DNA from 3 places in the Dorea sp. OM07-5 genome. Region 2 is predicted to be linked to each of the others. Evidence: riboswitches for the same ligand, from Rfam matches in the RefSeq annotation. Region 2 holds a riboswitch; each other region holds the start of a gene.
What was found. Region 2 has a riboswitch for thiamine pyrophosphate ahead of thiS (sulfur carrier protein ThiS). Riboswitches for the same ligand answer to the same signal wherever they lie in the genome.
Positions count from the first base shown of each region.

Region 1 (3,283 bases), on a different contig from region 2:
GTCTCGTGTGCCTTGATTACTGAATGACATGCTGTTACGGACATGGTAATCGGGCAGACTGATGTAATAGCAGATTCCGGCAATTAGACAGAACAATAAAAATGTAGTTATGACTTTTATTTTCATGTGTATGCACCTCTCTTTCTTAAATCCCTAAGGGGATAACTATATAGTACCTCGCTGTATAGTGAATTACTACATAAAGATTTATTAAATATACTTTGTGTAGGGGTGATGCATATGAATTATGGACATTTAGAGTTAAGGATAGAAGAACTGTTGAAAGAACGGGATATCAGTAAGAATACCATTTGCAAAGAGTTGGATATTCCGAGGTCAAATTTTAACAGATATTGCAGAAATGAATTTCAAAGGCTGGATGCAAATTTGATTTGTAAGTTATGTGATTATTTTGATTGTGAAGTTGGCGAATTGATTTGTTATGTAAAAGAATAACGAGCTGTTGCTGTTATTGGCATGGAATGGATAAAAGGGTATGCGGAGGTGTGAAAGTCTCTCATACCTTTTTACTTGTGTATTTTATAAAATCGAATTATACTGTGAGTAGTGAAAGTTAAGCAAATAGAATTTGTAAATCTGGACAAATCCGATTTATTATATGAAAGGAAATTATATTATGAAAATTGATGTATGTTCAAAGAAAGAACAGGATTATATTATTGAAAGACTGGTGGAATATAATCTATCTCAGGTTGAGGCTAAACAGAAAGAAAATTTCATAGATTTAAGCAAGAAAATCGGTAAGGATGATAAGATTGTTGCTGGTATTGTAGCAAGGATGTATTGTTGGAATGTAGTTTATGTTGATACATTGTGGGTCGATTCTAGTTATAGAGGGAAAAAACTTGGTAGCTTACTTTTAGAAGAAGTTGAAAATGATGCTAAATCAAAAGGTGCTAAACTTATTCATCTTGATACATTTGATTTTCAAGCCAAAGAATTTTATGAGAAGCAAGGGTATATTGTATTTGGTATATTAGAAAATTGTCCAGAAAAGCATTATAGATATTATTTGAAAAAAGTCTTATAGTTCTTAAATCAAACTTTTGGTCAATATATAAAACTCGACAACTTCCAGTTTGTCAAAATTAAGTACATAATCTTGCTTGGCACAATGGCGGAAATTAGCCACAGGGAACACCTATGGCTAGTGTTTTTTAGCTAATCTATTGAATTTAATAAACTTTTAGAACAAACGGATATACAAGTTTTCCTTTCTGACCGTTTAGGTCGCTTGTTTATATTTGTCATTGGTTGGCTTTTGGTTGGGATTCTTAAATACCCCTTACAAAGCCCGTAAATACGTTGTTCGTTGACCGTAGAGGTCGCAGGTTCAAATCCTGTCACTCCGATTAAGATGAATCTCAAAGCTTATTGCTTTGAGATTTTTTTTGCTATGGCATCCGGAGAAAGTTGCCGGTGGCAAGTTCTGTAGCTTATGGTGATGGGAAAAATGCGTCATACTTGCATGATTTATAATTGCAATTTCTTGACATCTGTTGGTGGGGCGAGTATCATTAACTGTGTTAAGACTGTAACTATCCAGTATAGTTACAGTAGATGAATTAACGAGTAAAAGAGTGATGACAAGGGGAGCTTATGTATAGGCTGAGAGGAAGTTTAGAAACTTCGACCCGGAACCTGATATGGATAATGCCATCGTAGGGATGTATTAGATATTACAGAACCCTCCTTCGTCTTCAGTCGAAGATACAGGAGGATTTTTTTGTGTTTCAAATGTTAGTAAACAGTGAAGGTGGTCTGACGACTGCCGGATATGTAACTTGTATTGTGGTGGGAGTTATTTTGTTCCTGCTTGGATCAATGTTTGCGCGGAAAGGTACGCAGAATGTGAATGACAATGGAAGTAAAGCAAAGAAAGGTATCGGCATAGCGGTGGGAACCAATCAGCTTGTATTTTGTGCAATGGCAATTGCGCTTGCAGTGGTGACTTCTTATTTGAAAATCTTTTCTCTGCCATGGGGCGGAAGTGTCACGTTGTGCAGTATGTTATTTATTGTACTGGTTGCAAACTGGTACGGTGTACAGACGGGTATTTTAGTAGGTTTAACTTATGGAATCTTACAGTTTATCCAGGAGCCATATGTACTTTCTTTCTTCCAGGTATGCTGTGATTATATTCTTGCTTTTGCAGCACTTGGAGTTGCCGGCTTTTTTGCGAAGAGTTCCAATGGACTGCTCAAAGGATATATTGCCGCAGTTCTTGCAAGAGGAGCATTTCATGCGTTGGGTGGCTATCTATATTGGATGAGTTATATGCCGGAAAATTTTCCACAGGCATTGAAGAGTGTATATCCGATTGTGTATAACTATAGTTATCTGCTTGCAGAAGGTGTACTGACTGTGCTCGTTATTTCTATCCCGGCAGTAAAGAAAGCACTTGCGCAGATTAAGCGGATTGCGACGGCGTAGTAAGCTTAACGGCAGGTAAAAGCAAGTTGGAGCTTACGAAGGAAGGCTAAGAATAAGCTTAAAAAGAAGAAAAACAACAGGAGGATAACAGTCATGAAATTATTTCAGCAGAAATCAGTGATCGAGAAATATGATGATGTGAAAAGCTTCGTGGAAGCATACAACATCGGAGCGGATGATTTCATTCTCGCGACAAAACGGATTTACGAGACCTGTTTTGCACCGCTGAATCTGAAAGCACATGTAGAATACAAGAGCAAATATGGCAGCGGTGAGCCGACAGATGTAATGATCGATGCACTGCTTGAGGATTTCCGTCAGGGAGATTATAAGAGAATCATTGCTATCGGCGGTGGAGCTGTCATTGATATGGCGAAGATTCTTGTACTGGACGGGAAAGCGAAAGCAGAGAGCTATTATCGGAAAGAAGTACCGCTTCGCAAAGTGCGCACACTTCTTGCAGTGCCGACAACCTGTGGCGCAGGATCGGAAGTGTCCAATGTCTCCATTACAGAGATTACTTCGATCCACAGCAAATTAGGACTCGCCGTAGACGAGATTTATGCAGATGAGGCAGTGCTGATCCCGGAACTTTTGCGTGAGCTTCCATATGAGTTCTTCGCAACCAGCGCGATCGATGCATTTATCCATGCGATTGAATCTTTTGTATCACCAAAAGCGAACCTCTACACGGAGATGTTCAGCGAGAAAGCAATGGAGATGATCGTGCATGGATTCCGTGAGATTATCGCTCATGGAAAAGAATACCGGATGGAGCTGCTGGAAGATTTTCTTGTGGCAAGTAATCTGGCAGGTGTTGCATTTGGCA
Region 1 is NZ_QUKZ01000001.1:114,907-118,189, forward strand. Features, by position in the region: gene DXC04_RS00580 (hypothetical protein) at 1-126, opposite strand, end outside; gene DXC04_RS00585 (helix-turn-helix domain-containing protein) at 241-456, shown strand; gene DXC04_RS00590 (GNAT family N-acetyltransferase) at 638-1,051, shown strand; TPP riboswitch at 1,601-1,706, shown strand; gene DXC04_RS00595 (energy-coupled thiamine transporter ThiT) at 1,750-2,454, shown strand; gene DXC04_RS00600 (4-hydroxybutyrate dehydrogenase) at 2,548-3,283, shown strand, end outside.
Region 1: it holds a riboswitch for thiamine pyrophosphate, as region 2 does, so the genes downstream of both, DXC04_RS00595 (energy-coupled thiamine transporter ThiT) here and thiS (sulfur carrier protein ThiS) in region 2, are expected to answer to the same signal.

Region 2 (3,283 bases):
GAGAATATGAACCGGAAAATTATCTTCTGAATCCGGAATGCCCGATGGCAGTTGGTCCATATGCGATCACAGATTATTATATGGAAGCAAAACGCTCGCAGGCAGAAGGCATGAAACATGTACCAGCAGTTGTAGAGGAGGTTGCAAAGGAATTTGCGAAAGTATCCGGACGTGAATATGGTCTGTTTGAATCTTACTGCATGGAAGATGCTGAACGTGCAGTTGTAATGATCGGTTCTGCAGCAGGAACAACAAAAGATGCAATTGACCGCTTAAGAGAACAGGGAGAGAAAGTCGGACTTGTGAAGATCCGTCTGTTCCGCCCATTTCCGGCTGATGAGATCGCGGAGACGCTCAAAAATGTGAAAGCAGTTGCAATTATGGACCGTGCAGAAAGCTATACGAACCATGGCGGACCGTTAGGTGCAGATGTGATGAGTGCATTATACCGCGCAAAAGCAGATGCGCTGGCAGTGAATTACATCTACGGTCTTGGCGGACGTGACGTGCGCGTAGAAGACATGGAAGGCGTATTTGAAGCCCTGAAACAGATGATCGCAGATGGCGATGCAGGAGAAACCTACCGCTATCTTGGAATTAGAGAATAAGGAGGGCCGTAGAGAAGATGAGTTATAATTTTAAAGAGACAATGAATAAATCAGAGCGCCTGGCGCCAGGACACAGAATGTGTGCCGGATGTGGCGGAACAATCGCAGTTCGTAATGTACTGCGCGGTCTTCATGAAGGTGATAAAGCAGTCATCGGAAATGCAACAGGATGTCTGGAAGTATCCACATTTACATACCCATACACAGCATGGGAAGATAGCTACATTCATAATGCATTTGAAAATGCAGGCGCAACCATGAGTGGTGTGGAAGGTGCTTACAAAGCATTAAAACGAAAAGGAAAATTAGACGAAACATACAAATTTATCACATTTGGTGGTGACGGCGGTACTTATGATATTGGTCTGCAGTCACTGTCCGGAGCAATGGAGAGAAATCAGGATCTGGTATATGTCTGTTATGACAACGGTGCTTACATGAATACCGGCATCCAACGTTCTTCTGCAACACCGATGTATGCAGATACAACAACTACACCGGTAGGAAGCGAGAGTAACGGAAAACCACAGAACAGAAAAGATCTTGCATCTGTAATTGCTGCGCATGATATTCCGTATGTGGCACAGACAACGTTTGTACAGAACTTTAAAGATCTGCATATCAAATCCGAAAAAGCGATTTATACACCAGGCGCTGCTTTCTTAAATATTATGGCACCATGTCCGCGTGGATGGAGATACAATACGCCGGATATTATGGAGATTTGCAAACTTGGTGTAGAGACATGCTACTGGCCGTTATTTGAGGTCGTAGAAGGAAAATGGATTCTGAACTATGAGCCGAAGAAGAAACTCCCAATCGAAGATTTCTTAAGACCACAGGGAAGATTCAAACATCTTTTCAAGAAAGGCAATGAGTATCTGTTAGAGGCTTTCCAGAAAGAAGTAGACAGAAGATGGGAAGAACTTCAGTTCAGATGCTCCAGATAAGGATGTGATATAAAATATATTTGACAGATTTGTGAAATACATTTATACTGGAGAGGAACAATCAAATAGAACCGGGGAGCTTATGTGATAGGCTGAGAGGAAGTTTAAAACTTCGACCCATATACCTGATTTGGATAATGCCAACGTAGGAACGCAAGGAATATGCTATGAGCGGAAGATACTTTGGTATCTTCCGTTTTTGTTATTAACAGGTATAAAAGATTGAGAGTGAACAAGAGTTCATGAAGGGGCGCACCACCGCGGGTACGTTTCTTTGTGAACTCTTTTTTTCTAAGATTAAAAGGAGGTGTAGTGAAATGATCACAGTAAATGGAAAAGAGATTCAGATGAAACAGTCAATATCTGTTGCTGCTTATCTAGAAAACGCAGGATATCAGATGAAAAGGATTGCGGTAGAGTTAAATGGAGATATTCTTCCGAAATATGAATATTCCGATACGATGTTGAAAGACGGTGATCGTCTGGAAGTTGTGACATTTGTCGGAGGAGGCTAAAGCGGAAGAAAGAGTAGTCCGGGACAGAAAGAGATGAGCACAGGGATTATGACAGTTGCGTGAGGAAACCGATGAGGAAAAAGAAGTTCCGGACCAAAAAGAGATGAGCCAGGAAGTTAATGACATAAAGGAGAAAATGATGGAAGGACAGACAACAAAGACATTAACAAAAGAAGAGATCCAGGCGGCGTTGGAAGAACGTCATTCGCCGGAGATCCAGAAAAAATTATCTGCCGGACATGTGACAATTGCCGGACTTGGAGGGCTTGGATCAAATGTGGCGTATGCACTTGCAAGAATTGGTGTCGGGCATTTGCACTTGATTGATTTTGATGTAGTGGATATTACGAATCTGAACCGGCAGCAGTACTTTATGGAACATCTTGGAATGTATAAAACCGATGCGTTGAAATCGCTGCTTTTGAAAATCAATCCATATCTTGATATCCGGACAGACTGCGTGAAAGTGACAGAAGAGAATCTGATTTCTCTTTTTGAAGATGCAGGAATTGTATGCGAAGCGTTTGATAATCCAGAAGCAAAAGCAATGCTGGTAAATGGAATTCTACAGCATTTTCCGAAAAAGAAACTGGTATCGGCAACCGGAATGGCAGGCTATGGGAGCAGTAATACAATTCGCACAGAACATCTGATGAAGAACTTTTACCTGTGTGGTGACCGTGTGACAGAGCCAGGTTATGGAAATGGACTGATGGCGCCAAGAGTTGCAATCTGCGCTGCCCATGAAGCAAATATGATCACACGCTTGCTTCTTGGTGAGGAAGAGATATAAATCAAAAAATAATAAGAAAAGAGGACAAACATATGAGTACAAAAGACACATGGAGTCTGGGAGGACACACATTTACATCCAGATTTATTTTAGGATCAGGAAAATTTTTACTGGATCTTGTAAAAGCATGCATTGAAAAAGCAGATGCGCAGATCATTACACTGGCGCTTCGCCGCGCAAATGAAGGCGGACTGGCAAATATTCTGGATTATATTCCGGACAATGTAACATTACTTCCGAATACATCCGGAGCAAGAAATGCAGAAGAAGCTGTCAGAATCGCAAGATTATCAAGAGAAGTTGGATGCGGGGATTTTGTAAAAATCGAAGTTGTCCGCGACTCCAAATATTTATTGCCGGATAATTACGAAACAATAAAAGCAACGGAAATTCTTGCAAAAGAAGGATTTGTAGTTA
Region 2 is NZ_QUKZ01000006.1:155,292-158,574, forward strand. Features, by position in the region: gene porA (hypothetical protein) at 1-608, shown strand, start outside; gene DXC04_RS07795 (thiamine pyrophosphate-dependent enzyme) at 626-1,558, shown strand; TPP riboswitch at 1,621-1,728, shown strand; gene thiS (sulfur carrier protein ThiS) at 1,876-2,073, shown strand; gene thiF (sulfur carrier protein ThiS adenylyltransferase ThiF) at 2,210-2,866, shown strand; gene DXC04_RS07810 (thiazole synthase) at 2,899-3,283, shown strand, end outside.

Region 3 (3,283 bases), on a different contig from region 2:
ACGCATCTGATCTTATGACAGAAGCTCCGTCACCGGTTGATGCAAAGCAGTTAGATGAGCTGGGACTTGAAGTGGAAGAAAATGCCCAGGAACAGGAGTAGAGAGTATATGGAACATCCATCTATTGCTGATGAAACACTCAGAGAGAAGATAAAAGAAATCGAACAGATTCTTGCATTATATAAAGAAGGCAAAACAATAATAGAAATTGCCGGCTCGCTTGATTTCGCACAGTCGTATGTCCAGGACGTACTGCTGTGCGTGCAGGCTTCGGCTGAGGAAGACCCGGCAGCGATCGCAATGCTGCTGGAGGGGTAGGAGATTTTCTATGAGTATATTAAACGTGGAACATCTGACACATGGCTTTGGAGACAGAGCCATTTTCTCAGATGTTTCTTTTCGGTTATTAAAAGGTGAACATATCGGGCTGGTAGGAGCCAATGGAGAAGGAAAGTCTACATTCATGAACATTGTGACTGGAAAACTGACGCCGGATGAAGGAAAAGTAGAATGGTCGAAAAACGTACATGCAGGATATCTGGATCAGCATGCGGTGCTGAAAAAAGGCATGACAATCCGGGAAGTTCTAAAATCTGCATTTGACAGTCTTCTGCAGAAAGAAATCCGCATGAATGAGATATGCGATCTGCTTGGCACAGCAGATGATGCACAGATGGCAGAATTAATGGAAGAACTTGGAACAATTCAGGATGAGCTGACTTTGCATGATTTTTATACAATTGATGCAAAGGTAGAAGAAGTGGCAAGAGCGCTGGGACTTCTGGATCTTGGATTAGACCGTGATGTTACAGACTTAAGTGGCGGGCAGCGCACCAAAGTTCTGCTGGCAAAATTATTGCTGGAGAAACCAGACATTCTGCTTCTGGATGAGCCAACTAATTATCTCGATGAAGAACATATTGCATGGCTGAAACGCTATTTGCAGGAATATGAAAATGCATTTATACTGATCTCGCACGATATCCCATTTCTCAATGATGTGGTGAATATTATTTATCATATGGAAAATCAGGAACTGAACCGTTATGTGGGCGATTATGACCATTTTCAGGAAGTTTATGCAGTAAAGAAGGCACAGCTGGAAGCAGCATACCGCAGACAGCAGCAGGAGATTAGTGAGTTGAAAGATTTTGTGGCACGGAATAAAGCGCGTGTATCGACAAGAAATATGGCAATGTCCAGACAAAAAAAACTGGATAAAATGGATGTGATCGAGCTTGCGGCAGAAAAGCCGAAGCCGGAATTTCATTTCCGTTACGGACGCACGCCGGGAAAAATGCTTTTTGAGACAAAAGATCTTGTGATCGGTTATGATAAACCATTATCGAAAAAACTGAATTTTTCGATGGAACGGGGACAGAAAATTGCTCTTGTCGGAACGAACGGAATTGGAAAGACAACACTTCTTAAAAGTATTCTCGGACTGCTTCCTTCTCTGAAAGGGGAATGTGAACTGGGAGAGAATCTGGAACTTGGATATTTTGAACAGGAAGTAAAAGGGGAGAATAAAAATACCTGTATCGAAGAGTTATGGGAAGAATTTCCGTCTTTTACACAGTATGAAGTGCGTTCTGCGCTTGCAAAATGCGGGCTTACGACAAAGCATATCGAAAGTCAGGTCCGTGTTTTGAGTGGTGGAGAACAGGCGAAAGTCCGTCTTTGTAAACTGATCAACCGTGACACGAATTTTCTGCTTCTGGATGAGCCGACCAATCATCTGGACGTAGACGCCAAGGATGCACTGAAAAAAGCGCTTCAGGAATACCGAGGAAGTATTCTTTTAATCTGTCATGAACCGGAATTTTATAAAGATGTCGTGCAGGAAGTCTGGGACATGAGCAAATGGACAACGAAGATATTTTAGGTTGACATTTACAGAGAGCAAAACTATAATTAAATATACAATTTAATGTTACAGGGAGCTGGTACAAAGCTGGCTGAGAGGAAACTATAATTTGTTTCGACCTATAACCTGATTTGGATAATGCCAACGTAGGGAAGAATTACGGAAGAGAAGAGATGCCTGCGCATCTCTTTTTATACGAAAACGTTTTTTGCGGTGGCAGAAGCGTTTTTTTTATGGAATAGGAAAATGCGCCATGCTTACATGGCAGAAAAAAGATTTTATTTACAGGAGGATGATCCAATGAGAAATTACACAACACAGATGGATGCGGCAAGAAAGGGAATTGTTACACCAGAACTGGAAAAAGTTGCAGAAAAAGAAAAGATGACAGTAGAAGAATTACAGAAACTGGTTGCTGAAGGAAAGGTAGCGATCTGTGCAAACAAGAATCATACCTGTCTGGATCCGGAAGGGGTAGGAAGTATGCTCCGTACAAAGATTAATGTCAATCTTGGCGTTTCCAGAGACTGTAAAGACTATGACATTGAGATGGAAAAGGTCATGAGTGCGGTAAATCTTGGCGCAGAGGCGATCATGGATCTGTCCAGCCACGGAAATACGCAGCCATTCCGCCGCAAACTGACAAGTGAATGTCCGGTTATGATCGGTACAGTTCCGGTATATGACAGTGTGATCCATTATCAGAGAGACCTTGCTACTTTATCAGCAAAAGATTTTGTAGATGTTATCCGTATGCATGCAGAAGACGGAGTGGATTTTGTAACGCTGCACTGCGGAATCACAAGAAAAACGATTGAGCAGATCAAAAAGCATAAGAGAAAAATGAACATTGTAAGCCGTGGTGGAAGTCTTGTATTTGCGTGGATGTGCATGACTGGAGAAGAAAACCCGTTCTACGAATATTATGATGAGATCCTGGACATCTGCGAAGAGTATGATGTTACAATTTCTCTGGGAGATGCATGCAGACCGGGATGTCTGGCAGACGCAACGGATGTATGCCAGATCGAAGAACTGGTACGCCTTGGCGAACTGACAAAGCGTGCATGGGATCACAATGTCCAGGTTATGGTAGAGGGACCGGGACATGTGCCGCTTGATCAGGTTGCAGCAAATATGCAGGTGCAGAAGAGTATTTGTATGGGAGCACCGTTCTATGTATTAGGACCTCTCGTTACAGACATCGCACCGGGATATGATCACATTACTGCCGCTATCGGTGGCGCTGTGGCTGCTATGAACGGAGCTGCATTCCTCTGTTATGTAACACCGGCAGAACATCTGGCACTTCCGAATGTTGATGATGTAAAACAGGGAATCATTGCTTCCAAGATCGCAGCACATGCGGCTGATATTGCCAAAGGTGTCAGAGGAGCAAGAGATATTGATGATAAG
Region 3 is NZ_QUKZ01000011.1:75,462-78,744, forward strand. Features, by position in the region: gene aspS (aspartate--tRNA ligase) at 1-101, shown strand, start outside; gene DXC04_RS11180 (hypothetical protein) at 109-318, shown strand; gene DXC04_RS11185 (ABC-F family ATP-binding cassette domain-containing protein) at 329-1,885, shown strand; TPP riboswitch at 1,926-2,037, shown strand; gene thiC (phosphomethylpyrimidine synthase ThiC) at 2,168-3,283, shown strand, end outside.
Region 3: it holds a riboswitch for thiamine pyrophosphate, as region 2 does, so the genes downstream of both, thiC (phosphomethylpyrimidine synthase ThiC) here and thiS (sulfur carrier protein ThiS) in region 2, are expected to answer to the same signal.